2 regions of the Mesorhizobium sp. B2-8-9 genome follow, and region 1 is predicted to be linked to the other one. Evidence: predicted binding sites of a transcription regulator. Region 1 holds the regulator's gene; the other holds the start of a gene.
The links. The regulator LexA, encoded in region 1, represses DNA repair genes until DNA is damaged. The targets are predictions, from matches to a motif close to TGTTCNNNNTGTGTTCNG.

Region 1 (15,561 bases):
GTCTCCATGCAGCCGGAAACGCTGGAGATGATCCTGGCCGGCGACGCCAAGAAAGGCGACGTATTGGGGACTGCCCGTATCGCCGGCATCATGGCCGCAAAGAAGACGCACGAACTGATCCCGCTCTGCCATCCGCTGCTTCTGACCAAAGTTGGCGTCGAGATCGAGCCGGACCATTCCTTGCCAGGTCTCAAGGTCACCGCGCTCGCCCGCGTCACCGGCAAGACGGGCGTGGAGATGGAGGCGCTGACCGCCGCTTCAGTCGCCTGCCTCACCATCTACGACATGGCCAAGGCAGCGGACCGCGGGATGGTGATTTCCGGCGTCCGGCTGGTCGAGAAGACCGGCGGCAAATCAGGCGACTACAAGGCAGGTTCATAATGGCCTTGCTTCCGGTCACCGAGGCGCTCGAACGCCTGCTGGACGGCGTGACGGCTCTGCCGGGCGAGCGCGTTCCGCTGGCTGACGCGGCGGGCCGCGTGCTGGCCGAGCCGGTGGTCGCGCTGCGCACGCAGCCACCTTTCGATGCCTCCGCGATGGACGGCTATGCCGCGCGCTTCTGCGATGTCGCCTCGGCGCCGGCGCTACTCGAGGTCATCGGCATGGCGCCTGCCGGGCGCGGTTTCTCCGGAACCGTCGGGGAAGGCCAGGCCGTGCGCATCTTCACCGGGGCGCCGTTGCCGGAGGGCGCCGACACGGTCGTCATCCAGGAAAACGTCCGCGACCTCGGCAATGGCAGGATCGAGCTGACCGAGCCGACCGCGGAAGGACGTAATGTGCGCCGCCGCGGGCTCGACTTCGGCCAGGGCGACGTGCTGCTCGAAAAGGGCCGCGTGCTCGATGCAGCGGCCCTTTCGCTGGCGGCCTCGGCCAACCACCCAGCCCTGAACGTCGTGCGCCGGCCGCTGGTCGCGATCATCGCCACCGGCGACGAATTGCTGCCGCCTGGCAGCGCGCTCGGCCCTGACCAGATCATTTCGTCGAATGCCTACGGCGTTGCCGCCGCCGCCCAGTCGGTCGGCGCGCTCGCGCTCGATCTCGGCATCGCCGCCGACCGCCAGGAGGCGATTGCCGCGCTGGTCCGGAAAGCGGTCGAGGCGGACGCCGATGTCGTCGTCACGCTCGGCGGCGCCTCGGTCGGCGACCACGACCTCGTCCATAACGTGCTGACCGGCGAAGGCATGCAGCTCGATTTCTGGAAAATCGCCATGCGCCCCGGCAAACCGCTGATGTTTGGCCGGCTTGGCAATATCCGCTGCATCGGCCTGCCCGGCAATCCGGTGGCAAGCATTGTCTGCTCGCAACTCTTCCTGAAGCCGCTGCTTGCGCGGCTCGGCGGCCGCGATCATCGGCAGGACGTGCGAACGGCTCGGCTTGGCACTGCGATCCGGGCCAACGATCTCAGGCAGGATTACGTGCGCGCGGTCGTGCGCGAGGACGCCGGCACCTTCGTCGCGACGCCTTTCGGAATCCAGGACTCCTCGATGCTGCGGATGCTCGCCGACGCCAACGGCCTGATCGTGCGCGAGCCCTTTGCGCCGGCGGCGGAAGCCGGCGCCGAATGCAGCGTGCTCATGCTGCGCTAGGCTTCGACGAAGTCGATCCTGATACGTCGACGAAGTCGATCGTAACCTTATTCGTCCACCAACGTACGGGTCAGGGGATGATCCCGGTCGGCGAGGCCATCGACAACGTTGAAATGATGCCGGTCCGGCTCGACCACTGAACGGGTGGAGGCGCCGAGCCCGGTCCAGATGTTGGCGAGCAACGCGCTCTGACGCAGGAATTCCGAACGCTCGCCGCCGCCGGCCCAGCAGGTGATGCAGGCTCCCTGTCGAGGCCGCAACAATGCCGGGCTTTCGCTCCGCGCTTCCGGCTCGTCGATGTTCAGGGTCTCGTTCAGCGCTGTGAACATCAGCGGCCGAAGGTCGTGCAGGCCTGAAATCGAAACCACTTGGCGTATGCGCCGCGCCACATCGGATGATAGCGGTGAGGCCGTGGTCACCATCCGGCTGGCGAGATGCCCGCCGGCCGAGTGCCCGGTCAGCATCAGCGGACCATCGACCATGGCCGCCGTCTTCTCGATCGCTGCAGCGACCTCGCCGACTATGCCGCCGATCCTGGTCTGCGGGCACAGCGTGTAGGAGGGCATGGCGACGGCAAAGCCGCGGCCGAGCGCGCCTCCAGCCAGATGCGACCAGGAGCTCTTGTCCGACTCCATCCAGTAGCCGCCGTGGATGAACACGACGAGCCCCCTTGGCGCCGCAGACGGGAGAAACAGGTCGAAGCGATTGCGCGGCGCTTCGCCGTAGACAACATCGAGCCGCGCCCTGCCCTCTGACAGCAGCCTTTCGCGAAACGCCCGCGCCGGCCGATCCCACGCAGCCGGCCAGCGGTCGCCGCCCGCGATATTGGCGCCATTTGCATAGGCGTCATCCCAGTCGGCAATACGATGTCCCAGCAACGGTGTCTCCTCGATCAGGTCATTTGTTCGGCATCGCCGATTCAAAGTCAGGTAACGGTTGTTTTGATGGCAAAGCGCGCGTCTTGCCAGATGCCAGTGCGCAGGATTTCCTGCAGCACCTCGACCGCATTCCAGACATCGCGGTAGCCGACATAGAGCGGCGTGAAGCCGAAACGAATGGTGGATGGCGCGCGGAAATCGCCGATCACGCCGCGCTCGATCAACGCACGCATCACCTGGTAGCCATGCGGATGGGCGAACGACACCTGGCTGCCGCGCTCGGCGCCGTTGCGTGGACTCTCCAGCTCAAGACCGAAGCCGCCGCATTTGGCTTCGACAAGCCGGATGAACAGGTCCGTCAGCGCGACGCTTTTTCTCCGCACGGCCCTGATGTCGACATCGTTCCACATATCCAGCGCCCCTTTCAGCGCGCGCATCGACAGCACCGGTTGCGTTCCGCACAGGAACCGCCGGATGCCCGTGCCCGCGGCGTAGCCCTGCTCGAACGCGAAAGGCCGGGCATGGCCCCACCAGCCGCTGAGCGGCTGGCGAATGTCGCGGTGATGGCGGCTCGCGGCGTAGATGAAGGCTGGCGAGCCCGGCCCGCCATTGAGATACTTGTAGGTGCAGCCAATGGCGAAATCGGCATTAGAGCCGTCGAGATCCACCGGCAGCGCACCCGCCGTGTGGCAGAGGTCCCACGCGATCAGCGCGCCGGCTTCATGAGCCTTACGGGTGAGCGCCGCCATGTCGCGCAGCCGGCCGGATTTGTAGTTGACGTGGTTGACCAAGATGACCGCGACGCGATCGTCAACCAGTTCCTCAATCGTCGGGGCATCGGTGCCTTCGAGCCGCAGCACCGTGCCGAGCCGCGTCGATGCGACGCTTTCCGCCATGTAGAGGTCGGTCGGAAAGCTGTCGCCCTCGGCAACGATCACCGAACGCTCGGGCCGCATTGCAAGTGCCGCATGCAGGACCTTGTAGATGTTGATCGAAGTCGTGTCGCAAACGACCGTCTGGCCGGGTTTCGCGCCGATCAGCCGTCCTAGCTGGTCACCCAGCTCGATGGGCATATCGAACCAGCCGGCGGTGTTCCAGGCGCGGATGAGATCCCGCGCCCATTCCTGCCTCGCGGCAGTCTCGATCTCGCTGAAGGCGTCTACCGAAGCAGCGCCCAGCGAATTGCCGTCGAGGTATATGACGTCTTCCGGCAAGACGAAGCGATCGCGCATGGCGCGCAGCGGATCCGCGGCATCCATCGCCTCGACTTCGGCGAGATCAGGAATTCCCCTCATTGTGCTGCCGCCTCCATTTCGATCTGGCCAAGGGGGTTGTCTCACCACCGTCGGCGACAGGGCAAGAACCTTTGGTCCTACGTTAGCTGGTCCATAGACGGCGAAGACTGCGGATCGGAACTTCGCCAAGGTTGGCATTTTGGGTTCGTTTCGTTCACGGTGCCACGCGCTTACGGTAGAGCCGACGTGATCCCAACCACGGCTTCGTGATCGTGGCGGGTTGTATTTCAGCGTAAGGGGAACTCCAAAATCGAGCGAAATCAATGCCGCTGCCCCAGGAGGGGCAGCCGGCCGTCACCGGATGCGACATTGTTTCGGCAGCCTTAACAAATTCACTAAACTTTAAACGGTTGCGGAACACAACTGGAACAGATAGTGTTTGTTCTGGGTTTGTTTTTCTGATTCTGGTTTCAGAACCCGTGGGGGCCGCCGATGCTGACGCGCAAACAACATGAACTCCTGATGTTCATCCATGAACGCCTGAAGGAGAGCGGGATTCCTCCATCATTCGATGAGATGAAGGAGGCGCTCGACCTTGCCTCCAAGTCCGGCATCCACCGGCTGATCACTGCGCTGGAGGAACGTGGCTTCATTCGCCGGCTGCCGAACCGGGCGCGCGCGCTGGAAGTGCTGCGCCTACCCGACTCGATCGCGCCTGGCCTGAATGCCGCGAAGAAGTTTTCGCCGAGCATCATCCAGGGCGGCCAAGGCAATCTCAGTCGCCAGGTCAAGCCGACGACGCCATCGCGCACCCCGACGCCAAGCAATGACGACGAGGCCGCGGCGGCCGTATCCATTCCGGTGATGGGCCGCATCGCCGCCGGCGTGCCGATTGACGCCATCCAGCACCAGACGCATTCGATCTCGGTGCCGCCGGACATGATCATGGGCGGCGAGCATTACGCGTTGGAGGTCAAGGGCGACTCGATGATCGAGGCCGGCATCTTCGACGGCGACACCGTCATCATCCGCAATGCCAACACCGCAAGCCCGGGCGAGATCGTGGTGGCGCTGGTCGACGATGAGGAGGCGACGCTTAAGCGTTTCCGCCGCAAGGGTGCCTCGATCGCGCTCGAGGCCGCCAACCCGGCCTATGAGACCCGGATCTTTGGACCGGACCGGGTCAAGGTTCAGGGCAAGCTCGTGGGACTTATCCGCCGCTACTGAGCAGAACTGCCCCGGCCTTCTTCGCCCGAACGACAATCTATTGGCCCGGTGCGGCGGCTGGTTTCTCCGGCTGCTTATAGGGCGCCAGTCCCCTCGCCTCGCGCGTGTATTTCCGCTGCTCGTGCCAGGGTCGGTATGGTTCTACGACCGCGTAGCGGACGGTTGGCCGCGCGGTTGCCGATTGCGGATCGAAGAAAACGGCGGCGCTGCCGTCGCGCGCCAGCTGCCGCTTGGTGACGACGAGCACACGCGGATCGCGGCACGGGTTATAGGCCGTGGCGTCGTTGATGACGATGAGGTCGGCGAAGCCGCAGGCCGGCCGGGCGGTGTCGCGGGTCTCGGCGAGCGCGACGATCGCGCCGGAAGGATGCCGACCGATGCAGAGATCGCCGCTGCAATAGAAGGGCGAGCCGGGCGGCAGCTCGACGGGATCGGCAATGTCCAGCGTATCTTTGGCGAACCTTTCTGGCGGCACGATCTCCTCGGCTTTCAGCGCCCGTTTCCAGTTGTCGGTGGTGAACTCGTTGGAGCGTTCGCGGTTGACGGCAAGCTCGCCGCCGCCGATCGGCATCGCCACCAGATGCGCATCCTCCGAGATAAGTACGTCCGGTGTGCGGACGTGCGGAATGGCCAGCAGCGCAGCGAGCGCGAAAGGTACGGCGGCAAGCCTCAGCCAAGTGGTAGCCATGGTCGCGATGACCAGCGCGACCGTCGCCAGCAGCACCGACTGGATCGAGATCAGCCCCACGGCGTCGACCGGTGAGCGCTCGGAAATCCATGCCGAAATGGCGATCATCGCCGTCAGGCCTTTGCCCATGACAAAGAGGAAGGGACCGTCTAAGCCGAAGGGCATGGCCAGCGCGCTCAGCACGGCGAACGGCATGACGACCAATGAGACGATCGGCATGACCGCCAGATTGGCCAGCAGGCTGAGCGGCGACACCCGCTGGAAGTGCCAGATGGCAAACAACAATGTTGCGCTGCCCGCGATGAGCGACGTCACGGCGGCGCCACCCGCTCCAATCGCCAGTTTTCGCGATAAGAACCCGAGAAACGAACGCTTTGCCGGCGGCGCGGTCGTTTTGCCGGCGCGATAGTCGGCAAAGCCGGCATAGGCGCCGACCAGGGCGGCGGTGGCGGCGAAGGACATCTGGAAGCTCGGGCCGACCACTTCATGCGGCGAGACCAGGATGACGGCGATGGCAGAGATCGCCAGGTTGCGCATGGTCAGCGCCGCGCGGTCGAAAAGCACGGCGACCAGCATCACGCCAAGCATGATGAAGCTTCGCTCGGCCGCCACCACGATGCCGGAGATCACGAGATAGGCGGCGATCGACGCCAGCGCGATGCCAGCGGCATATTTCTTCACCGGCCGGCGCGACGAGAAGTCCGGAAACAGCGCGAAGGCGCCGCGCAAAAGCACCATGATCGTGCCGGCGACCAGCGCCATATGCAGGCCGGAGATCGAAATGATGTGGTAGATGCCGGTCCGCCGCATCGACTCATTGATGGCTTCCGGAATGCCAGCACGAACGCCGACGATCAGCGCCGCCGCGATCTCGCCCTCGGAACCGCCGATGCTGCTCCTGATGTGGTCGGCAATCCCCTCGCGAGCATTTTCTATGGCCGATGCCACGCGCGCGCCAAACGGCACCTCCGTTGGCGCACTCGGGGTCGGCGCGACAAGTTTCGGATCGCCCAGGAAAAAGCCGCTGGCGCCTATGCCGGCAAAATAGCTGTCGAAGGAAAAGTCGTAGCTGTCCGGCCGAACAGGACCTGTCGGCGGCAGCAGCTTGGCATAGCCGGTCAGCATCGACCCGGCCGACATGCCGGACGGGATCCTGCGCGCCGACAGCCTGATGCGGTCCGGCGCGTAGCGCAGCTTCGGACGCTCCGTGGATATCAGATCTATGGTGAGCCGGACACGGCCGTTGGCCATCGCCTCGGCGGTGACGAGGCGGCCCGTCAGCCGTGTCTGGATTTCGGAACCCAGCATCGGGGTCGCCATCCGCCAGGTCTCCACCTTGGCCGCGAGAAAGCCCAAGGCGCAGAAAAACGCCGCCATGAAGACAAGGTGCGTTCTGTGCCGGGAACGCGAGACCGCCGCGCAGACCGCCATCAGGGCGACCGCCGCGAGCGGCCTGTAGAGGTCCGGCTCGGCGCTCAGCGAGAAGTAACAGATCACGCCGGCTGCCAGGAACACCGGCACCAGCAGAAAGCCGACGCCGCGGTCGAGCTCGGTGGTGGCGGCGACCGCAACGCTTCGGCGCAGAGCAGGAAGCGAAACGCGGCCAAGCTGTCTGCGGATCCGGCCGACATTGGCTGTCGGCGATGCTGGCGGTAACGTGCCGCCGCCAGTTGGCAGAAGCCCGGCTGGCGGACGCGGCGCCTGAAGCGAAAGCGGCGTTCCCTCTTCGGGCACGGCATGAGCGAACATCAGGCGTTCGCTGACGCCTGCTGTCGTTTCCCCGCTCTCCTCCGCGCCCCGGCCACGTCCAGCCATCGGGTCTGCCCCTTGCGCCCCAGACCGCCTATGCTACATGAACGCCGGTCGCGTGGAAGTCTGCGCGAAACATGCATTTTTCAGCGCTTCCTCGAGAGTTCCATGTCCGACAAGGTCGTCACCCGTTTTGCCCCCTCGCCTACAGGCTACCTGCATATCGGCGGAGCGCGCACGGCGCTGTTCAACTGGCTCTATGCTAAGCACACCGGCGGCACGATGCTGCTGCGCATCGAGGATACCGATCGCGAGCGCTCCACCGAAGCCGCCACGGCTGCCATTCTCGACGGGCTGACCTGGCTTGGCCTCTCGTGGGATGGCGAAGCCGTCTCGCAGTTCGAGCGTGCGCCGCGTCACCGCGAGGTGGCGGAGGAGCTCGTGCGCATGGGCAAGGCCTATTACAGCTACGAGACGCCGGCGGAGCTGGAGGCGATGCGCGAGGCCGCACGTGCCAAGGGCCTGCCGCCGCGTTACAACGGCCATTGGCGCGACCGCGGCCCCTCCGAGGCGCCGGCAGGCGTCAAGGGCGCGATCCGCATCAAGGCGCCGACCGAGGGCGTGACGATCGTCAACGACCGCGTGCAGGGCGAGGTGCGCTTCCCCAACAAGGATCTCGACGACTTCATCATCCTGCGTTCCGATGGCGTCCCGACCTACATGCATGCCGTCGTCGTCGACGATCACGACATGGGCGTCACCCACATCATCCGCGGCGACGATCACCTGACCAATGCCGCGCGCCAGACGGTGATCTACAACGCCATGGGCTGGGACGTGCCGTCGATGTCGCACATCCCGCTGATCCACGGCGCCGACGGCGCCAAGCTGTCGAAGCGGCACGGCGCGCTCGGCGTCGAGGCATATCGCGCCATGGGCTACCTGCCCGAGGCTCTGCTCAACTATCTGGCCAGGCTCGGCTGGAGCCATGGCGACGACGAGGTGATGTCGATTAAGGACATGATCGCCTGGTTCGACATCGGCGACGTCAACAAGGGCGCGGCCCGCTTCGACTTCGCCAAGCTCGAGGCGCTGAACGGCGTCCATATGCGCAAGATGGACGACCGGGCGCTGTTCGACATCTTCGTCGCCACCTTGCCTTATCTCGAAGGCGGCCCGGCGCTCGCGGCAAAGCTCGATGACCGGCGCAAGGCGCAACTGCTTGCCGCCATGCCCGGCCTCAAGGAGCGGGCAAAGACGCTTGTGGAACTGGTCGACGGCGCGGCGTTCCTGTTCGTCGAGCGGCCGTTGCCGCTGGACGAGAAGGCGGCGGGCTTGCTCAACGCGGATGCGCGCGCGATTCTGCGCGGCGCGCATGGCGCATTGTCTTCTGTTCAGGGCGACTGGAACGCCGCCTCGGCCGAGGCTTCGATCCGCGACTTCGCGCAGGCCGGCGGGCACAAGCTGGGCGCCGTGGCGCAGCCCCTGAGAGCCGCGCTGACCGGCCGCACCACCTCGCCAGGCGTGTTCGATGTGCTTGCCGTGCTGGGCCGCGAGGAAAGCCTTGCGCGCATTGGAGATCAAATCGATTAGGAGCGAGCTGGCCCAAGAAGATTGGCATTGAAAGGTGTGTTTCGCAGTGCAACATTGGGCTTGGCCCAATCTGGCACGCACCTCCTAAAATGCGGTGGCGAGTTCGCGCATTCCGGTGACTTCGACGTGTCGTTTGCAGGAATTGCCTTGCCGGCATGAGGAACAAAAGGAGTTGAGAATGAGCGAAGCTGCGACAAAACCGGAACCGGGCAGCAAAAAGCGCGAGTCGGCCGCCAGGCTCGAGCTCGCCGGCAAGACGCACGAATTAAAGGTGCGAAGCGGGACGGTCGGGCCGGACGTCATCGACATCGGTTCGCTCTACAGCACCACCGGCGCCTTCACTTACGATCCCGGCTTCACCTCCACCGCGAGCTGCGAATCGGGGATCACCTTCATCGACGGCGATGCCGGCATCCTGCTGCATCGCGGCTTCCCGATCGATCAGCTCGCCGAGCACGGCGACTTCCTCGAGGTCTGCTATCTGCTGCTCTACGGCGAGTTGCCGACCAAGGCGCAGAAGGACGACTTCGATTATCGCGTGACGCGCCACACGATGGTGCATGAGCAGATGTCGCGCTTCTTCACCGGCTTCCGCCGCGACGCGCATCCGATGGCGGTGATGTGCGGCGTGGTCGGCGCGCTGTCGGCCTTCTATCACGACTCGACCGACATCTCGGACCCGTATCAGCGCATGGTCGCCTCGATGCGCCTGATCGCCAAGATGCCGACGATCGCGGCGATGGCCTATAAGTACCATATTGGCCAACCCTTCATTTACCCGAAGAACGATCTCGGCTTCGCGGCCAACTTCCTGCACATGTGCTTTGCCGTGCCATGCGAGGAATACAAGATCAATCCGGTGCTGGCGCGCGCGATGGACCGCATTTTCATCCTGCACGCCGACCACGAGCAGAACGCTTCGACCTCGACCGTGCGCCTGGCCGGCTCTTCGGGCGCCAACCCGTTCGCCTGCATCGCCGCCGGCATCGCCTGCCTGTGGGGTCCGGCGCACGGCGGCGCCAACGAAGCGGCCCTCAACATGCTGGGCGAGATCGGCCATGTCGATCACATCCCCGAGTTCATCGCCCGCGCCAAGGACAAGAACGACCCGTTCCGGCTGATGGGCTTCGGCCACCGCGTCTACAAGAACTATGATCCGCGCGCCAAGATCATGCAGAAGACCGCGCATGAGGTGCTGGGCGAGCTCGGCATCAAGGACGATCCTCTGCTTGACATCGCGATGGAGCTGGAAAAGATCGCGCTGACCGACGAGTACTTCATCGAAAAGAAGCTTTATCCGAATGTCGACTTCTATTCCGGCATCACGCTGAAGGCGCTGGGCTTCCCCACCACCATGTTCACCGTGCTGTTCGCGGTCGCCCGCACCGTCGGCTGGATCGCGCAGTGGAAGGAAATGATCGAGGATCCGCACCAGAAGATCGGCCGCCCGCGCCAGCTCTACACCGGCGCCACGGAACGCGATTACGTGCCGATTGCGAAAAGGTAATTGAGCGAATATCGAAATAGCGAGTAGCGAATAGGGGAAACGGGCGAAGCCGACACAGCCCTATTCGCTATTCGCTACTCCCTATTCACTCTCTTTATGCACCCCATCACCACCTCGGCGGCGATCTCGCCCGAGGGCCGATCGGTCGCCATGCGCCGGGCAATCTCGGCAAAGCCCGCCTTTTGCCAGGCGCGCATGCCGGTGTCGGCAAACAGGGCTTCCAGCTGCCGCGCCAGGTTCTCCGGCCGGACATACTGATCGTAGAATTCCGGCACCAGCGCGCGGTCGGATATCAAATTGGGCAGCAGCGCCGACCACGTCGTCACCAAATGCTGCAGAAGCTGGCGCGCGATCGGGTCGAGCTTGTAGCAGGAAACCATCGGAACGCCCGCGAGCGCCAGTTCCAGCGAAACCGTCCCAGACGCGATCAACGCCGCGTCGGCCTTGCCGAAGGCCTGCCATTTGCGCTCCGGCTCGGTGATGATTTCCGGCTTGTCGTCCCAGCTCGCGACCGAGGCCTTCACCAGCTCGGCGACATGCGGCACCGTCGGCAACAGCAAGCGCAGGCGGTGGCCGCGCTGGCGCAGCGCCGACATCGCCTTGCCGAAGGGCTCGATCAGCCGCACCTCGCCGCGGCGCGAGCCGGGCAGCACCAGCACCGTCTTGACGCGGTCGTCGGCGAGATCGCGCGGCTGGCTCTGCGCCTTGGCGGCGCCAAGCACGCCCGGATCCTGCGTCAACCGGTGGCCGACGTAAGTGCCCGGCGGTCCGCCAAGACGAGCGAGCGCCTTCACCTCGAACGGCAGGATGCAGAGGATGTGATCGACATAGGGCTTCATCGCCACAGCCCTGCCCGGCCGCCAGGCCCATACGCTCGGGCAGACATAATGGACGATCGGAATGGCCGGCGCCGCTGCGCGGACCTTCTTTGCGACACGCAGAGAAAAATCCGGACTATCGATGGTAACCAGGCAGTCGGGCCGCTCGGCTGCGATCATCGCCGCCGTCTGGCTGATGCGACGCATCAGCCGCGGCAGGTCGCGTAGCACCGCGCTGAAGCCCATCAGCGCGATCTCGCCGCCGTCGAAGAGTGGGGTCAGCCCCAGTTGCTGCAGGTGGCGGCCGCCAATGCCGACGAGCTGCACCTTGCGGCCGGTCGTGCGTTCGAGCGCCCGCACGATGTCGGCGCCAAGCAGATCGCCGGATTCCTCGCCGGCGACGATCGCGAGCTTGAGCGGCTTGTCAGCGACCATTAGCCGGCTCCTTATTGGCCGCCTCCATGGCGGGCAGGCCGACGATGAACAGGCCGAGAGCATTGGCGCGCGCCAGCGTTTCCGGACCTTCGAGAATTAGGGAGTGGCCGGCTTCCAGCGCAATGCCGGCCAGCCCGGCGGCATGTGCGGCGTCGATCGTATGCGGGCCGATGGAGGGCAAGTCGGCGCGCAGCTCCTGCCCAGGCTTGGCGCATTTGACCAGCACGCCGCGCGCCTTGCCGGCCAGCCTGCCGTGGCCGCGCAATTCCCGCGTTCTGTCGAGCAGGCCGGCAGTGCCCTCAATGCCTTCCAGCGCGATGGCTCGACCTCCGATCGCAATCGCCGCCTGGCCGATATCGAGCGCGCCAATGGCTTTGGCGGCGGCGCGTCCGGCTTTGATGTCGCGCCAGTCCGATTGGTTTGGATGAGCCGCCGTCAACGTGCCTTCGCCAGCCGTCAGTTCGGGAACGACCTCATGCGCGCCGACCACCGCAATGCCCCGATCTTCAAGGCTTCGGGTCAACACTTTCAGCAAGCCGTCGTCGCCGCGTCTCAGCGCTCTGATCACGGAACGTATTATGGCCAGCAAGCCAAGTGTCGGTCGAATCTTGCTCAAACGCGGCCTGCGCTTGATTTCGCCGGCAAGAACGAGATGCGTGATCCCATTGCGCTTCAACAAGGGAAGCAGCAGGCCGATATCTTCCAGTGCCAGCGTCTGCCGCTCGTAGGCGGAAAAGTCCGCCTCGCGGTCGACCTCACCCTCGGCGATGATCACGAAGGGCATAAAACCTTGCTTGAGCAGACCATCGGCAACCTCGACGGGCAGGCTGCCCCCACCGGCGATGATGCCGACCCTGGAGCCCGGCGCGAGTACGAGCCCTGCCTTGGCCGGCTCAGCCCTCGTCATCGCCGCTGTCGTCGTCGCCGTCGCCCTTGAGCGATGGGACGGCAAAGTGCCGTTTGCCGCGACTTGTGATGAAATCGATGATCTTCATGGCCGTTGGCGACCCGGCGAACTCGGCCTTGGCGAGTTCCACATTCTCGCCGACGGTGCGGGAACGATCGAAGATCGTCCTATAAGCTTTGCGCAGCAGGTAGATTTCGGAACGCGGCAGGCCGGAGCGCTTGAGACCTATGATGTTCAGCCCACGCAGCTTGGCGCGGTTGCCGGCGGCGATGGCATAAGGAATGACGTCGCCAACGACCGCCGCGCAGCCGCCGATGAACACATTGTCGCCGAGGCGCACGAATTGATGAACGGCGGTCAGGCCGCCGATATAGACGTTGTCGCCGATCTCGCAATGTCCGCCCAGCGTCGCGCCATTGGCGAAGGTGGCGTTCTTGCCGACGACGCAATCATGGGCGATGTGGGCATAGGCGAGGAAGTTGCCGTTGTCGCCGACAGTCGTCTCGCCACGGCTGGTGTCGGTGCCGACATGCATTGTGACGCCTTCACGAATGGTGCAGTTCGCTCCGATGACCAGAGTAGTGCGACCGCCCTTGTGCTTGGTGTTTTGCGGCGGCGCGCCGAGCGTCGCCATCGGATAGACCTTTGTCCCCGCCCCGATGGACGTGGCGCCCATCACCGACACATGGCTGACCAGTTCGACGCGGTCGCCGAGGATCGAATCGGCGCTGACATGGCAGAAGGGTCCGATACGGACGCCTTCGCCGAGCTTGGCTCCTTCTTCGACGACCGAGGAAGGATGGATGGATGTCGCGACTTTCATGAGCATTTCGAACCGTCAGCCGGTAACCATCATGGCCGAAACCTCGGCTTCGGCGGCTTTCGCGCCGTCAACCATCGCCTCGCAGGCGAATTTCAGCAGGTTGCCGCGTTTTTTGATCTTCTTGACGTGGATCCTGAGCTGATCGCCTGGAACGACCGGCTTGCGGAATTTCGCGTTGTCGATGGTCATGAAATAAACCAGCGACGGCTTCTCGGTGTTGAGGCTGCGAATGCAGATCGCGCCTGCGGTCTGGGCCATCGCCTCGATGATGAGCACGCCGGGCATGACTGGCTGCTGGGGAAAGTGGCCCTGGAAATGCGGCTCGTTGATGGTCACGTTCTTGATGCCGACTGCGGACTCGTCTCCGTCTATGTCGACGATGCGATCGATCAGCAGGAACGGATAGCGGTGCGGCAGGAGCTTCATAAGCCCCATGATGTCGACCGCGTCGAGTGAAGTTGCCACCGTATCAGCCATTTCCGTCGCCTTGCTTGCGCGTCCTGGCCATCCTGCGCAGCATCGCTATCTCGCGCATGGCTTCCGCCATGGGTTGCGCCGGGTAACCTCCCCAGACCTCGCCTGCCGGCACGTTGTTCATGAATCCACTTCTCGCAGCAAGCTTGGCCCCTGGCCCGATGGTCAGATGATCGGCGAGGCCGACACCGCCGCCCATGGTGACATTGTCGCCGACGACGACGGAACCGGAAATACCCGAAAGCCCGGCTATAATGCAATTGCGGCCGATGCGAACATTGTGGGCGATCTGCACCAGATTGTCGATCTTGGTGCCCTGGCCGATGACGGTGTCGGACATCGCGCCGCGGTCGACGGTCGAATTGGAGCCCACCTCGACATCGTCCTGGATGATGACGCGGCCGATCTGCGGCACGCGTTCAGGCCCTTTGGCGCCGCCGACGAAGCCGAAACCATCCTGGCCGATCCTGGCGCCGCCATGGATGATGACGCGGTTGCCGATAAGCGCATATTGAATGCTGACGCCGGGGCCGATGAAGCCGTCGCGGCCGATCTGGCAGGAACGGCCGACAACGGCGTGGGGCGCAACGACCGTGCCGCTGCCGATGGATACGCCGGGACCGATCACGGCGCCCGCCTCTACGATCGCCCCGTCCTCGATATGCGCGGATGGATCGATAAACGCGTGGGGCGATATGCCGGTTTCTCCGGTCAATGGCCCCGGAGTCGCAGCCTGCGGAAACAACAGGCGCCCGACCATCGCGAAAGCTTGTTGCGGGCGCGGATGCATGAGCACCGCGATGCCCGGCGGCGCCTTGCTGGCGAAATCGGCGGGGCATAGCACCGCGGCCGCCCTGAGCGACGGCATCAAGGCGAAATTGCGCTTGCCGTCGACAAAGACGAGCGCGCCGTTGCCACCCTCGTTGGCGGGAGCCAGCGCCTCGATGGCAATTTCGGCCTGATCGGAATCGAACAGGCTGGCGCCGGTCAGATTCGCGACCTCGCCAGCCGTGTACCGGCGTGAAGGCGCGAAGAACACCGGATCGGTCATTCCAGAAGTAATATCCAGCTGGGTTGGATCGGTCCACTCCGGGCCGTCATCCGGCCCGGAACCATCGCAACCACAAAGTTAGAAGCGGGTCGCGATACCGAAGTTGAATTCCTGCACGTCGTCGGTCGACTCTTTCTTGACCGGGATCGCATAGTCGATGCGGATCGGGCCGAACGGCGAAGCCCACATCAGGCCGACACCGACCGAGGCGCGTAGCTTCATGTCCGTCGATTCCTGCGCAACCGAAGTAATCTTGGTTCCGTAAAGCGTTGCCGCATCGGCAAACACGGCACCACGCAAGCCGAAGCTTTCTGGAATGACAGGCAGCGGGAACTGCGCTTCGGCCGACGCATTGAAATAGGTCGTGCCGCCGAGATGATCGCCCGTGAGCGGATCCACAGGGCCGATGCCGCCATACTCAAAGCCGCGGATCATGCGATCGTTGCTTTGGAACTGGTCGAAGATACGCAGACCGTTGTCGCCATAGCCCGCAATGTAGCCTGCGCCGCCAGAAACGAGGCCGACAAGGTCGAGCTGCTCCGACAACGTCTGATACACGCTTGCACGCCCGGTCACTTTGACCCACTTAG
Region 2 (15,561 bases), on a different contig from region 1:
TTTGATCAGGGTCACGGAATGGAATCCAGGGTCTCCGCGACGCCGATTCGCGGCTGCTCCGCCCTGGAATGACGAGGTTCGGGCGACTTCAGCCAATCGCCGGCGTTTGCGCTGATTTCGGAAATGGGCGGTGAATATCTGGCCTAGGCCTGCGACCTTGTATCGAAGACCTAGGGCCGTTTCACGGAAACGGCGAAACGCAATTCCGGGCGGAAGACCGCTGCGCACTTTCCTGGAATTGCTCTAATCGAAATCCGGAATCGTGCCGGGCGGCAGTCCCAGTCGGCCGTTCAGCTCCTTCAAAAACCGGCACAGGTCCGGATTGCCTGCTGCTCTCGTACCGTTGCCATTGCCGTCCGACGCATAGCCGTTGCCATGGCCATTGCCGCAATTGGCGTTGCCGTTGAAGCTGCCGCCATTGAAGTTGCCGCTGAAACTTCCGGCATTGCCGTTGCCGTTGAAATTGCCGCTGTTGCCATTGCCGTTGAAGTTGCCGGAATTTCCGTTGCCGTTGAAATTTCCGGTATTGCCAAGACCGTTGGCGATACCGGCCCCGATTGGAAGGTCGGCAATCCTGGCCAGCGTCGAAGCGTCGACAACCAGCAAAGCGGCAAGCAGCGTGCCCAGCGCGAGGCCGTTGCCGTCAAGCAGCCTCGCCGCCACCCGGCGCCTGCGAGGCCGGGTGGATGAGCTCAAGCCAGTCATCAGCGGTTTCCCCGGCCGTTGGAGTTGCCGTTGAAGGCGCCGACATTGCCGTTTCCGTTGAAGTTGCCGCCGTTGAAGTTGCCATTGCCGGCACCGATGTTGCTGTTGCCGTTGTATTGGCCGGTGTTGGAGTTGCCGTTGAAGGCGCCAATGTTGCCGTTGCCGCTTGTCGACGAGGTGTTGTTGTTGCCGTTGAAAGCGCCGACATTGCCGGTGCCGCTGTTGAAGGCGCCGACATTGCCCGTACCGCTGTTCTTGTAGCCGACATTGCCGCCGAAATTGCCGAGCGGGTTCATGCCCCTGACGTTCGCGCCGATGGATTGGCCGTATTTGCCGACCGCTCCCTGGGCGGCCGACATGCCGAAGGCCTGGCTGCCCGTCGCGGTGTCAGCCTTCGCCGCGGTTGCGCTCAACAACCCCAGGCATAGCGCCGGTATGACGTAGCGTTTCATCTGCGAGCTCCTTCCATGGCTTAGCTTTTGAAATTGGGATCTGTTGCAAAAAGGATTGGGCGAAAAGGACTGGGACCGTCGGCGACATGTCGCGGTGGCCTTGCGCGGGGGACGGGCGCTTGGCTCGACGGTCCCAGAGCCATCAGCGTCTTTCCAAACTGAAGCTTGGCGACGCCGGCGGTTGGACGGGGACTAGTGGTTCCCGTTGCCGTTTCCGTTGCCGTTGCCGACACCGGCGTTGCCGTTGCCGTTGGCGCTTCCGTTTCCGATGCCCCAGTTCCCGTTGCCGTTCAGGTTGCCGTTGCCGAGGCCGAAATTGCCGTTGCCGTTGCCGTTGCCGTTGGCGGCGCCGGCATTGAGGTTGCCGTTATAGTTGCCGTTGAAGGCGCCCATATTGGCGTTGCCGTTCCCGTTGCCGTTGCCGAAGCCGAAATTGCCGTTGCCGTTGAAGTTGCCATTGAAGGCGCCGGTGTTGGCGTTGCCGTTGCCATTGCCGTTGCCGACGCCGACATTGCCGTTGCCGTTGCCGTTGCCGCTACCGACCGAAAATGCGGATGCCGAACCGGTCAGAGCCGACAGCACGGCCGCGGCCAGGATGATCTTTCTCATGACGTTCTCCTTGGTTGGTGTTGAGCTTCCCGGCCAGTTCAAGATGACCGGGAGGACGCTCTAAGGATGCACGCGGAAATAGCGCCCATGAATTCGGGCTGATCGGCAGGTGCGGCCGGTTTTTCTGCTGACCCCCGTGTCAGGAAAAGTTGAAGCAATCAGGAAAAAACTGACAGGCATAAAGGCGTATGCCGGGTGTATATTGCGCACAGCATCAACCCTTGCGCCTCTTCTCGCGGGCGCAGCGTTGACGGTGGAGGGTGGCATCGACACCGGCAAAGGTGAAAGCTCGCGAAAGCGCCGTGGTCTGGCGCGGCATCTGGTTGCCGTGCAGGAAGAGCAGCGCCTGCGCCTGTCGCGCGAGCTGCATGACGATCTTGGCCAGCTGCTCGCCAGCGTCGCGCTCGAATTGCACATCGTTCGCGCCGGCTCGCCGGAGATGGACACCCGCCTCGAGCGCGCCGCGATGCTTATCGACGAGCTGAGTGCCAGGGTGCATGACGCCGCCTGGAGCCTGCGACCCGCAGACCTCGATCGCCAAGGACTCAGAGCTTCGGTCGAGGACCTGGCCACCATGCTTTGCGGTCAACTTGGCATTGCATGCGAGATGGATCTTGAAGCCCTGTCGAGCCCGCCGCCTGCCGAGATCGCGCTCACTTTGTACCGCATTGCGCAGGAAGCGCTCACCGATATCGGCAAGCATGCCGCGCCGAGCCGCGTAAGCGTCACGGCGCACATCCAGGACGATCGGATACGCCTGACGATCGAGGATGACGGCCGCGGCTTCGACGCCAGCGCCGAACCGGGTCCGGGCCATTTGGGCCTTGCCGGAATGAGGGAGCGGCTGGCGCTGGTCGGTGGCAAATTGTCGGTTGAAACCGCCAGGGGCAAGGGGACCACCATTTACGCCGATGTGCCTCTGGCCGGCTGATCGACGGTCCGGCCGACAAGACGCGAACAAGTCTGAAACGGCATCTTCGGCGTCAGGTGGGGTTACGTGAAGCGCTGCACATCCCGGACATTAGCGGTGGCTTACAGTTCGGCTTCATTGGGTTAGGCGGGGGATGGCTTACCCGTTGCGGCCGTTCAGGCCGCCAGAACAGACGGGCGTCCCGCGCCAGGCGGGCCAGTTGCCTAGACCATCAAGGACAAGAGGACCCTTTCCGCGTGACAGGGCCTTTGGCAGACTGATGGAGGTTAAGGTGTGCTGCAGGCGCATATTCGTGGTCGATGACCATCCGATCATCCTGTCGGGGGTCGGCGCGATGATCGACAGCCAGGACGATCTGACGATCGTCGGACTGGCCGGAAATGCCGAGGATGCCCTTGAAGGGATCGGCAAGACGCTACCCGATGTCGCCGTGGTCGACATATCGCTTCCGGGCGTCAACGGGGTCACGCTGATCGAACGGCTTGGCGAACGCTTTCCCGAGGTCAGCTGCATAGCGCTGACGGCGCATGAGGACCCAGGCTGCCTGCGCCAGGTGCTTGCGGCCGGCGGACGCGGCTTCGTGGTCAAGCGGTCGACGGCGACGGACCTGCTGCAGGCCATCCGCTGCGTATTGGCCGGCGACAACTATGTCGATCCGGCGCTCGCCGCGCGCATATTGAGCCCGCGCGGCGCCACCCAGGGCGGTCCCGGCAATCTCAGCGAACGGGAACGGTCGGTCATCCAGCTGGTGGCGCTCGGCTACAGCAACAAGGAAATCTCGTCCCGGCTCAACCTCAGCATAAAGACGATCGAGACCTACCGCACCAGGGCAACCGAGAAGCTCGCGCTGCACTCACGGGCGGCCATCGTGCGTTTCGCGCACTCGAATGGCTGGCTGGTCGAGCTGCCGGCGTAGGCAGACCGGGCAGGTTTGTCTTCCCGCCCTTAAAGTTTGTAGAAGCGGCGGATGATCTCCCAGGCCTCTTCGGCCGTGTCGACGAAATCGATGATGTCCTGGTCGCCGGGCGAGATCGTGCCCTGCTCGGCGAGGAAATCGAGATCGATCGCCCTTTGCCAGAACGCCTTGCCGAATAGGATGACCGGGACGCGCTCCATGCGTCCCGTCTGGATGAGCGTCAGCGTCTCGAAGAACTCGTCCATCGTGCCGAAGCCGCCCGGAAACACCGCGACCGCCTTGGCGCGCATGACGAAATGCATCTTGCGGACGGCGAAGTAGTGGAAGTTGAAGCAGAGCTCCGGCGTGACATAGGCGTTGGGCGCCTGCTCGTGCGGCAATACGATGTTCAGCCCGATCGACGGCGCGCCGACATCGTCGGCGCCGCGGTTGCCTGCCTCCATGACGCCGGGCCCGCCGCCGGTGACGACGACATATTCACGATAATAGGAGGTGGCCGACTGCTGCGAGCACAGACGCGCGAATCTGCGCGCTTCTTCGTAATATTTGCTGTTCGCCTCGAGGTTCTTCTTCTGCGTCTCGTTCTTGGCCGCCCAGGCCTCGCCGCCGGGTTCCGGCAGGCGGGCGCCGCCGAACAGGATGACGGTCGAATGAATGCCGCGTTCGGCCAGGATCATTTCCGGCTTCAGGAGCTCGAGCTGCAGCCGCACGGCGCGCAATTCGCGACGCGTCATGAACTCGGGATCGTTCCAGGCCAGCCGGTAGGTCTCGGCACGCGTCTGCGGGGTATCCGGCACGCCTTTCGAGCGCTCCAGATCCTCGTCCGAATGCGGCAGCGGCGTCCACCCTGCCTTTTCCATGGGAGTCATCGAATCCACCCGTCCAATTCCTTCACTTGCGCCGTCCCGTGCCGCAGGCGCGATTGACCCCCATTGAGCCTTAACATAGGGTCCGCGCGACTTTTAAACAGGTTAAGGCGTGGCCCCTTAACAGCTTGGTAATGGAGCGAAATCATGTCGAAGCCCGATCTGGCGAGCCTCGAAAGAACCATCGAGAAGGCCTTCGAGGAGCGCGACGCGATTTCGACCGCGACGCGCGGCGAGACGCGCGATGCCATCCAGTCGGCGCTCGACCTGCTCGACCGCGGCGTCGCCCGCGTCGCCGAACGGCAGGACGACGGCAAGTGGCACGTCAACCAGTGGCTGAAGAAGGCGGTGCTGCTCTCCTTCCGGCTGAACCCGATGGAGATCATCAAGGGCGGTCCCGGCCAAGCCGTGTGGTGGGACAAGGTGCCGTCCAAGTTCGACGGCTGGAGCGCCGTCGACTTCGAGAAGGCAGGCTTCCGCGCCGTACCGTCCTCGATCGTGCGCCGGTCGGCCTATGTCGCGCCGGGCGCCGTGCTGATGCCGTCCTTCGTCAATGTCGGGGCCTATGTCGATACCGGCACCATGGTCGACACCTGGGCTTCGGTCGGCTCCTGCGCCCAGATCGGCAAGAACGTGCATCTTTCCGGCGGCGTCGGCATCGGCGGCGTGCTGGAGCCGATGCAGGCCGGCCCGACCATCATCGAGGACAATTGCTTTATCGGCGCGCGCTCCGAAGTGGTCGAAGGCTGCATCGTTCGCGAAGGCTCGGTGCTCGGCATGGGCGTGTTCATCGGCCAGTCGACCAAGATCGTCGACCGTGCCACCGGCGAGGTCTTTTACGGCGAGGTGCCGCCGAACTCGGTCGTCGTCGCCGGATCGCTGCCCGGAAAGCCGCTGCCCAATGGCGAGCCGGGCCCGAGCCTCTACTGCGCCGTCATCGTCAAGCGCGTTGACGCCAAGACCCGCTCCAAGACCTCGATCAACGAATTGCTGCGCGATTGATCCTCCACGACGGAGCGGACGCCATTGGCTGAACGATCGCAATTCCTCTGGCTGTTCTTCAGCCTTTCGGGGCGGCTGAGCCCGGTCGCCTATGCGCTGGCCGGGATTTTGCTGGTCCTTGTCCAGTTTTTCCCGTTCTACCAGTTCGCGCGGGTGGAGCTGAACACGACCGCCAGCCAGAACTGGGCCATGATATGCTGGGGCGTGCTGCTGATCTCGGCCTGGGCCACCTTCGCGGTGACGGCGAAGCGCTTCCATGATTTCGGCAAGCCGACCTATTTTGCACTGATCTCGCTCATCATCGGTCCCATCCTGCTCATCATCCTGGCCTGTTTCCGCAGCGATCCCGGACCGAACCGCTACGGCAGGCGCACCAACGCGCCGGGCGATAGCTGAGGTCGCATGCGCTATCGCACGCTCGACCCGGCGCGGATCATCGAGACTGCCCAGAGGCTCGAGGAGCGCGTCGCGGAGCGTTTCCCGGAAAGGGGACTGCGCGCCGTTGCCGGCGAACTGGTGTCGCTGTCGCGAGACCTCGCCAAGGCCGCCAAGGAACTGGAAGCGCCGATCTGGTGGCTGCGCGGCGTTATCGTCGCGGCCTTCGTCGCCGGCGTGGCGATGTTCCTGTTCGTCGGCACCATCCTGCCGCTCGACCGCATTTCGGGCGCCGACGATGCCGTGCAGTCGATGCAAGGCATCGAGGCGACGATCAACACGGTCATCCTCGCCGCGCTCGGGCTGCTGGCGCTGATCCGCACCGAGGAGCGGATCAAGCGCAAGAAGGTTTTCCGGCAGCTGCACGGGCTGCGCTCGCTGATCCATGTCATCGACATGCATCAATTGACAAAGGATCCGGCGACCTTGTCGGCCGATTTCAAGCCAACCTCGCACTCGCCCGCCCGCATCACCGATGCGGCCGACCTGGCGCGCTATCTCGACTATTGCTCCGAAATGCTGTCGATCGCCGGCAAGGTCGCGGCGCTGTTCGCGCAATCGGTCAATGACGATGTCGTCGTCAACGCCGTCAACGATATCGAGAATCTTAGCTCCAACCTGTCGCGCAAGATCTGGCAGAAGATCACGCTGATCGAGGACCGCCGCCGACCGCTTCCGGCCCGAGGCCGGGCGGACCGCGCTTTTCCGCTTCCGCCTGACGCACCAGCGCGCTGACGCGTTCGTTGATCGGCGTCGGAATGCCCGTTTGCCTGGCCACGCGAATGACGGCGCCCTGCAATTCGTCGATCTCGGTCGGGCGGCCGCGTTTCAGGTCGTCCCACATCGACGAGCGCGCCTGAGGGTCGATCGCAAGCATGCGGCGAGCCAGAAGCCCGAACAGCCAGTCGGGCAGCCGCAGCACTTTCGGTAGCAGCGACGGCGGCAGGCCGGTGATGCGCGCAGGCGCTATGCCCGCCGCTCGCATAGCGGCGAGCGCTTCGTCGATCTGGCCGGCCAGGATGACGCGCCAGCTTCGGTCGGCCAATTGCTTCGCCAGCGGCAGGTCGGAAAGCGCGACGAGGGCATTGTTGAGGTTCATCAGCAATTTGCCCCACTGCACCGCCTTCATGTCGGCGCGCGCTTCGACGGCAAGCCCATCGACGTCGAGCAGATCGACAAGGCCGTCAACGCCGTGGTCGATCATCACCTCGCCCTGGCTGGCGCGATGTGCACGCAACGGCGCCTCGCCATCGGGCGACAGGACGACGTTGAACACCACCATGCCGGTCAGCACCCGCCGTCCAGGAAGCGCGGCGCGCAGTCTGTCCGCATTGTCGACGCCGTTCTGCAGGCTGACCACCACGGCATCAGCGCGTCCGTGGGCGGCGATCAGCCCGGCCATCTCCCCGGTCGCGCCGCTCTTCACCGTCACCAGGATGACATCCGCATCGGGGAGCGCTGCCGCCGGATCGTCGGTGGCCGAAATCGCTTGCGCTTCGATGCGGCGTTCACGGCCGTCAAGATCGCTGACGCGCAGCCCGCTTTCGCGCATGGCCGCGACCACACGGCCGCGGCCGAGGAAGACGACCTTGCGTCCGGCGAGCGACAGGCAGCCGCCGACATAGCAGCCGATGCTGCCGGCACCGGCTATTGCGATCGTCTTCGTTTCACGGGCCATGCACTCGTCCTCGCTTGGCCGCCACCTTACTATTATGCATGTCGTTCTCCCAGAACCGCTGCACTTCCGGGCGACATGCATTTACCCGTGATGAAAACCATATTGTCGGCCGCATGAGCGGCGATCATCTGCCACCGTGACACGACAAACGCTTTCGACTATCGCTTTGCCCATGACATTGCCTACCGATCCCGCCGCGAATCTCGCCGCCCTGATCCGCTGCCCGTCCGTGACGCCCGCCGAGGGTGGCGCGCTTGCCGCCCTACAAGATATGCTGAAGCCGCTCGGCTTCTCGGTCGAGCGTCCAATCTTCTCGGAAGACGGCACGCCGGACATCGAAAATCTCTATGCGCGGCGCTCAGGCAACGGCCCGCATCTGATGTTTGCCGGCCATACCGATGTGGTGCCGGTGGGCGATGAGGCGGCCTGGACGCATCCGCCCTTCGCCGCCGAAATCGCCAATGGCGAGATGTATGGCCGCGGCGCCGTCGACATGAAGGGCGGCATCGCCTGCTTCATCGCCGCAGTGGCGCGCCAGGTCGCGAAGAATGGCGGCCCGAAGGGCTCGGTGTCGCTGCTCGTCACCGGCGACGAGGAAGGGCCGGCCATCAACGGCACCACCAAGCTGCTCGACTGGGCAGCGGCCAAGGGCGAGAAGTGGGACGCCTCGATCGTCGGCGAGCCGACCAATCCGGATGCGCTCGGCGACATGATCAAGATCGGCCGGCGCGGCTCGCTGTCGGGCAGCGTGACCGTCAACGGCCGCCAGGGCCACGCCGCCTATCCGCAGCTTGCCGACAATCCGGTGCGTGGCCTGATGAGCCTGGTCGACGCGCTGCTCCATCCGGTGTTCGACAAGGGCACGAAGGATTTTCAGCCGACCAACCTCGAAGTGACCTCGATCGATGTCGGCAATGCGGCGACCAACGTCATTCCGGCGAAGGCGACGGCCATTTTCAACATCCGCTTCAACGACACCTGGGACGCCGAATCGGTCCAGGCCGAGATCCACAACCGGCTCGACCAGGCCGCCGGGCGCAAGAAATACCGGCCGGGCAAGAAGGCGCCGGTCGACTACGAGCTTGTCTGGCGCGACCGGCCGAGCCATGTCTTCCTCACCCGCGACGACAAGCTGATCGATACGCTGAGCGGTTCGGTCAAGGCGGTGGTCGGCAAGAGGCCGGCGCTCTCCACCTCCGGCGGCTCGTCGGACGCGCGCTTCATCAAGGATTATTGCCCGGTGGTCGAGTTCGGGCTGGTCGGCAAGACCATGCATATGGTGGACGAGCGCGTCGCGCTTGCCGACCTCGAGACGCTGACGCAAATCTACGAACGCTTTATCGAAGACTGGTTCGGACAAGGCCTTTCGTGACCATGCTTTCGGCAGACGAAACTTATGCTTCGCTGGCCGGCGCCTGGCGCCTGATGTTCGGCAAGGCTGATGGCCTGCGCCTGCTCGACCTTTCGGCCGACGGTTTCTGGAATTCCTTCTTTGCCATCGTCGTGGCGGCGCCGGCGCTGATCGTCGGCTGGGTCGGGATAGCCAATGAGGTCGGCGACCCCGATGCCTTCGCCGGGCGCCTCGGCATGCTGGTAAGGCTGGCGACCGTCGATATCGGCTCCTGGGTGCTGCCGCTGGTCGTGCTTGCGCTGGTGGCGCCGCGCGCCGGCATCGGCGGCCGCTTCGTCCACTATGTCGTCGCGTCCAACTGGGCGTCGGCGATCATCGCCTGGCTGATGCTGCCCTCGGCGCTGCTCAGGCTGCTCCTGCCTTCCGCCAGCGAGGTCAGCAGTCTCGTGTCGCTGGCGCTGTTCGCCCTGTCGATGGTGCTGACCTGGCGCATGACCAATACAACCATCGGCAAAGGCGCCGCGGTGGGCACGGCCGTGTTCATCGGCATGTTCGTCGCCTCGCTGCTGGTCCTGTTCGGCCTGCAGGCGCTGCTCGGCATCGACATACCGGACGGCACGACGGGTTGACGTTGCAGCGGGGGCGGCTGTTTCCAGAACAGTCGCTTCGGATTTGAATCCACCCTCGTTTTTCACCATTCAAAGTCAGCGCTGCCCATCACCTGCCTGCCGGCATACTCTCCCCGTATAGTGACGGGGAGAGGGGCGCTGTCATCCGCGGCTTCGCCAATTGCTAACGGTGCAGGAAGGAAGCCGGCGCTGCGGCCAGCCCCTTCTCCCCGTCACTATACGGGGAGAAGTGCCCGGCAGGGCGATGAGGGGCAGCGCCGACGCCGATAATTCCCGTCTCCAGCACAAGTTCGAAGCTGAAACAATTGCCTCGCGTCATTGGCAGAATGAGAGGCTTTCACTTGGCCGTCTCTGTCTCCGGGTAATCCACCCCGACAAGAAACAACCCGTCCGGCGGCGCTACCTGGCCGCAGGCGGCGCGGTCGCGCGCTTCGAGCGCCGCCTTGAGATCGGCGGCGCTCCAGGAGCCGTCGCCGACGCGCTTCAGCGAGCCGACCATCGAGCGAACCTGGTTGTGCAGAAAAGAGCGCGCCGAGCTGCGCAGCTCGATGAAGTCTCCATCGCGGCTGACGTCGAGGCGATCAAGCGTGCGGACCGGGCTTTCGGCCTGGCACTGGGTTGAGCGGAAGGTGGTGAAGTCATGCTTTCCGAGCAGCACCTTGGCCGCCTCATGCATCGCCCCGGCGTCGAGCCGCTTCGGCACCCACCAGACCTTGCCCTTTTCCAGCGCCGCCGGCGCCCGGCGGTTGAGGATGCGATAGAGATAGTGGCGGCCGGTGGCCGAAAACCGCGCGTCGAAACCATCGGCGACGACGGCAGCTTTCAGGATGGCGACACGCGTGCCGGCCGCATGCAGATGCGCGTTGACCGCGTCGCGCACCTTGTCGCCCGACCACGCTTTGGCCAGGTCGACATGGGCGACCTGGGCGGTGGCATGCACGCCGGCATCAGTGCGGCCGGCGGCACGTATTCTTACCTCTTCGCCGCAGAACTTCTCGATCGCCTGCTCGATCGCCTGCTGCACCGAGGGCTGGTCGGCCTGGTGCTGCCAGCCGGCGAATTGGCTGCCGTCATATTCGATATCGAGCCGAAAACGCGGCATGCTGCGGCGCTTGCCGCTCGCCTAGGCGGCTAAAGCGGTAAAGGCGGAAGCGTAGACCAGTCTGCCGGTCTCGGGCGCGTCGCCCCAGGCCAGCGCCTGCAGCGCCTCGCCCTGGTACTCGCTCTCGAATCCTGCGGCGCGCGCATGGGCGTACCCGAAGCGGCCGTAATAGACCGGATCGCCCAGCACCACGGCCAGCATCTCGCCGGCTTCCTTGAGGCGGACATGCGCCTCGCGGATCAGCGCGCCGCCGATGCCGGTGCCGTGGAACGACGGCTCGACCGCCAGCGGCGCCAGCGCGACGGCGGCGAACTGCTTGGTGCCGTTCTGAACGAACAGTCGCGAGAAAAGAATATGGCCGACGACCTGCCCGTCTTCCTCCGCAACCAGCTCGACGACGGCATCACCGCCGGTGACAAGCGCGTCGACCAGGCCGGCTTCCGCCTGCTGGCCAAAGGCATGTTCTTCGACGAGGCGGATCGCCTCGCGATCCCGCGGCGTCGCCGCGCGTATCGACATCATGCTCATGTGAGTTTCGTTCCTTTTTCGATCTTGGCTCCGCGCAAAAACTCCTGCGCAGTGGCAGGCTTTCCGCCCGCCCGTTGAACTTCGACCAGCCTGACCGCGCCTGTCCCGCAGGCGACCGTCAGCCGGTCATCGAGAATTCCTCCCGACTCGCCGACGCCATCCGAGAGCGTCGAGCGAAGCAGTTTCAGCCGCTCCATGCGGCCGCCAATGTCGACCTCGCACCACGCACCCGGAAAGGGCGAGAGGCCGCGAATGTGATTGTGGACTTCGCCAGAAGGCCGCGTCCAGTCTACGCGTGTCTCCGATTTATCGATCTTTCGGGCGTAGGTCACCCCTGCCGTTGCCTGTTGGGTAAATGTCAGACAATTTATCCCCAACTGCGCAAGCGCCTCAACCATCAGCGAAGCGCCTTGAATCATCAGTCGGTCATGCAATTCGCCGGCTGTCATGTCGGGCGCGATGGCGACTTTTTCAACCATTGCCACCGGCCCGGTGTCCAGACCCTCTTCCATCTTCATGACCATCATGCCGGTCTCGCTATCGCCGGCCATGATGGCGCGCTGGATGGGAGCAGCACCACGCCAGCGTGGCAAAAGCGAGGCATGGCCGTTGAGGCAGCCCAGCCTTGGCGCGTCCAGAACGGCTTTCGGCAGCAGCAGGCCGTAGGCGACGACCACCGCGACATCGGCCTGCAAGGCGGCAAAAGCCTGCTGCTCGGCCTCGCTTTTCAGCGACGTCGGCGTCCGAACGTCGAGCCCCAGCCGCTCCGCCTCGCGCTGCACCGGCGAGGGCGTCAGCTCCAGCCCGCGCCGGCCGGCGGCGCGCGGCGGCTGGGTGTAGACGGCCGCGATCTCGTGACCGGCCTCGGCGATGGCGCGCAAGGTCGGCACGGAGAAATCCGGCGTGCCCATGAAGATGACGCGAAGCGGCATGACGGATGTGCTCCTCTTCCTACCGCCCGCTTTGGCGCTTGCTTTCGCGAATCTCGATCAATCGTCGAAATCGCGGCCGAAATCGCGCTTCCTCCGAGCCTCGATCTCATTCATCATATCGGCAAATTCGTCGCTGATCGCGTCTTCAGACACGAATGCGCTGCGGATCGCATCCCATGTGGAGACTTGTGGCTTTGGGCCAGGTTCAGGAATGTTGCTGATCGGGGTGTCGCCCATGGAAACCTTCGACTGATATCATGATCCAGGGTTCTTTCAGGCGCGGAAAGGCGTCGCCTAGCCCACCATCTTGCCCGGCGCCTTGTCCTTGGCGAGCTTCTTGAACTTCCGCACCACCATGTCGCGCTTGAGCTTCGAGATGTGGTCGATGAACAAAACGCCGTTGAGATGGTCTATCTCGTGCTGCAGGCAGGTGGCCATCAGGCCTTCCGCCTGCATCTCCTGCAGCTTGCCGTCGCGGTCGAGATACTTCACCCGCACCGAAGCCGGGCGCTCGACCTCGGCGTAATAGTCGGGGATCGACAGGCAGCCTTCCTCATAGACGGACCGCTGGTCGGAACTTTCGAGCACTTCCGGATTGATGAAGACATGCGGCTGAGGCTCCTCGCCTTCCTTGGCAAGGTCTATGACCAGCAGCCGCCGCGGCTCGCCGACCTGGATCGCCGCGAGGCCGATGCCGGGCGCGTCATACATGGTCTCCAGCATGTCGTCGGCGAGCTTGCGCAAATCGGCATCGACGCGCTCGACCGGCTTGGAAACCTGGCGCAGGACGGGATCGGGAAGGATGATGAGCGGCTTGATCGACATGGCGTCTCACCTAAGACCTCGCTTGAAAAGCGTCAACCGGGGCATCTTTGACCTGTTCACGTTTTGATCTGTGCCAGGAGGCCGAATCGGTTATGCTGCCCAAATGAACGACATGACCTCCGTCCTTTCCGAGCCCATCGCGCGGCTTGGCGCCACGACCGTGACGCTTGGCCAGGCGCTGGCTTTCGGCGCGATCCTTCTGCTTGCGCTGTCCGTGGCGCTCGTCGTCGCCTTGTGGCGCGCGGCCGGGGCACGCGCGGCGGCGGCCGCCGAAGCCGCCGACCATGCCCGCGATGCTGAGGCGAGGATGGCCGACATCATGCAGGCGCAGGCAGAGATGCAGGGGCGCATGGGGGCGATCGCCGAGGTGTTCGGGGCGCGGCAGGCCGAGCTCACCCAGTCGCTCGGACAACGGCTCGACGCCATGACGGGGCGCCTCGGCCAGACCATGGCCGAGCAGACCAGGTCGACGCATGAGAGCCTGGCCAAGCTGCAGGAGCGGCTGGCGGTGATCGACACCGCGCAAGGCAATATCCAGTCCTTGGCCGGCCAGGTCGTGCAGCTGCAGGCGATCCTCTCCAACAAGCAGACGCGCGGCGCCTTCGGCCAGTCGCGGATGGAAGCGATCGTCGCCGACGGCCTGCCGCACGGCGCCTACGAGTTCCAGGCCAGTCTCTCCAACGGCAGCCGGCCCGATTGCCTGGTGCGGATGCCCAACGGCGCGCCGTCACTCGCCATCGACGCCAAGTTTCCGCTGGAGGCGTGGAACGCCATCCGCGCCGCCGAGGGCGAGGCCATGCAGAAGGCGGCGGCCCAGGCTTTCCGTCGCGACATCGAGGTGCATATCCGCGATATCGCCGAAAAATACCTGATCCAGGGCGAGACACAGGACACCGCCTTCATGTTCGTGCCGTCGGAATCGGTGTTTGCCGAGATCCACGAGAATTTCGAGGCGGTGGTGCAGAAGGCGCATCGCGCCCGCGTCGTCATCGTCTCGCCCTCGCTGCTGATGCTGTCGATCCAGGTGATCCAGGCGATCCTCAAGGACGCCCGTATGCGCGAGCAGGCGCATCTGATCCAGGGCGAGGTCATCCGCCTGATGGAGGATGTGGCGCGGGTCGACGAGCGGGTACGTCGGCTGCAGACACATTTCGGCCAGGCGGCGCGCGACATCGACGACATCCTGGTGTCGACGTCGAAGGTGACCAAGCGCGGCCAGAAGATCGAGGCGCTGGAATTCGCGGAAGGCGAGACCGAGGCCGCGCGAAGCGCAGCGCCAAAGGCCGAAGGCGGTTCGCGGGTAGCAGACTCCAAGACGGGTCAGCTCAGGCTGCGCGTCGTCGAAGGCGACGAGTAGTCGCTCGACGCCGACGTTGGAAGACCGATTCTTCCTTCGCTGGCGAGGTCGCATTCCTTGGAGATTGTCTGGGACGCCGATCACTTGCATGCCATGAGGCTAACGCATTGAGACGGCTAAGAATTTTGCTCCGCCGAGCCCCTCACAAAGGTCACGGCATGGATCCTCGGGTCAAGCCCGAGGATAACGAAGGCGCGAAACAGTCAGCCAATCGCCGAGGCTTCCGTCAACGGGCCGATCCGACAGTGCTACTGCTCCTCGATGGTCGCCATGCCTTCAAACTCCGGCAGCCAGTGCAACGCCGAGCGGTGCCAGACCTGTCTTCTCGGCACCAGTTGGTCGCGCTGGCGCGCCGTGCCCACCCTGATGCCATAGATTTTCGGTCCATCGCCAACCGACGTCGCATAAAGATGCGACCCGCATTCGCCGCAAAACCCCTGCGCGCGCTTGGCCCCGCTGGATCCGGTCTTGATATAGACTTTCGGTGTGCCCTTGGTAATCCGGTAATGCTCTTCCGGCGCGCCGACGGTCACGCGAAAGGCCGTGCCGGTCAGCTGCTGGCAGTCGGTGCAGTGGCAGATCGAGGTCTTTTCCGGATCGACCTCCGCCTCATAGGCGATCGCGCCGCAATGGCATCCGCCGTCGATCTTCATAGGCCTTCCTCCTGACAAGTTCGCGTTGTCAAAATCTATCCCTCCTCCGAGGCCTCGGCCATGGCCTTGCGCCGCCGCTCCCATGTGCCAGTTGCCTGCGGCTTGACGAAGAGCCTCGATATTTGCGGCATTTCCTTCTTGAGCCTGGCTTCCAGGCGCTCGACGCAGGCCTCGATATCCGGCGCGCTGAGATGATCCTCGAATTCGATGCTCAAGCCCGCGACGATTTCCTCCGGCCCGATATGGACGCTCAGGATTCCGTTCGCGCGCTGCACCGCCGGATCGTCCTGGACGATCGCCAGCACCTTCTTCTGCACTTCGGATGAGGCAGGTTCGCCCAGCAGCAGCCCTTTGCTCTCGCGCGCCAGGAAGATGGCGGTCGCGCCGAGGATGATGGCGATGCCGATCGAGCCGAGGCCGTCGAGCTCGGGGATTTCCAGAAGCTGGGCCGACAGGATGCCGGCGAAAGCGACTGCCAGCCCGAGCAGCGCGGCGCTGTCCTCGAACAGCACCGTATAGACGCTGGGATCCTTGCTCGATTGCACGGCCTGCAGCCAGCCTTGCTTGCCCTTCTGCTGCCGGAACTCCTT

Region 2: FJ423_RS22825 (DNA recombination protein RmuC) is a predicted target of LexA. The motif match lies at 13,015-13,032, and genes of this name have one in related genera.

The regions. Positions count from the first base shown of each region.
Region 1 is NZ_VFTQ01000006.1:145,497-161,057, reverse strand. It holds gene moaC (cyclic pyranopterin monophosphate synthase MoaC) at 1-381, shown strand, start outside; gene glp (gephyrin-like molybdotransferase Glp) at 381-1,586, shown strand; gene FJ423_RS10135 (alpha/beta hydrolase) at 1,634-2,464, opposite strand; gene kynU (kynureninase) at 2,512-3,759, opposite strand; gene lexA (transcriptional repressor LexA) at 4,192-4,926, shown strand; gene FJ423_RS10120 (ComEC/Rec2 family competence protein) at 4,964-7,429, opposite strand; gene gltX (glutamate--tRNA ligase) at 7,532-8,956, shown strand; gene gltA (citrate synthase) at 9,135-10,463, shown strand; gene lpxB (lipid-A-disaccharide synthase) at 10,538-11,716, opposite strand; gene lpxI (UDP-2,3-diacylglucosamine diphosphatase LpxI) at 11,706-12,623, opposite strand; gene lpxA (acyl-ACP--UDP-N-acetylglucosamine O-acyltransferase) at 12,610-13,446, opposite strand; gene fabZ (3-hydroxyacyl-ACP dehydratase FabZ) at 13,462-13,923, opposite strand; gene lpxD (UDP-3-O-(3-hydroxymyristoyl)glucosamine N-acyltransferase) at 13,916-14,971, opposite strand; gene bamA (outer membrane protein assembly factor BamA) at 15,050-15,561, opposite strand, start outside.
Region 2 is NZ_VFTQ01000021.1:58,040-73,600, reverse strand. It holds gene FJ423_RS33665 (hypothetical protein) at 244-705, opposite strand; gene FJ423_RS22910 (hypothetical protein) at 705-1,157, opposite strand; gene FJ423_RS33660 (hypothetical protein) at 1,350-1,766, opposite strand; gene FJ423_RS22900 (sensor histidine kinase) at 2,020-2,697, shown strand; gene FJ423_RS22895 (response regulator transcription factor) at 2,990-3,613, shown strand; gene FJ423_RS22890 (LOG family protein) at 3,643-4,482, opposite strand; gene dapD (2,3,4,5-tetrahydropyridine-2,6-dicarboxylate N-succinyltransferase) at 4,627-5,481, shown strand; gene FJ423_RS22880 (DUF805 domain-containing protein) at 5,506-5,877, shown strand; gene FJ423_RS22875 (hypothetical protein) at 5,884-6,651, shown strand; gene FJ423_RS22870 (2-dehydropantoate 2-reductase) at 6,560-7,594, opposite strand; gene dapE (succinyl-diaminopimelate desuccinylase) at 7,767-8,966, shown strand; gene FJ423_RS22860 (transporter) at 8,969-9,574, shown strand; gene truA (tRNA pseudouridine(38-40) synthase TruA) at 9,912-10,676, opposite strand; gene FJ423_RS22845 (N-acetyltransferase) at 10,698-11,204, opposite strand; gene fmt (methionyl-tRNA formyltransferase) at 11,201-12,136, opposite strand; gene FJ423_RS22835 (hypothetical protein) at 12,194-12,373, opposite strand; gene def (peptide deformylase) at 12,431-12,961, opposite strand; gene FJ423_RS22825 (DNA recombination protein RmuC) at 13,065-14,318, shown strand; gene FJ423_RS22820 (GFA family protein) at 14,567-14,971, opposite strand; gene FJ423_RS22815 (cation diffusion facilitator family transporter) at 15,007-15,561, opposite strand, start outside.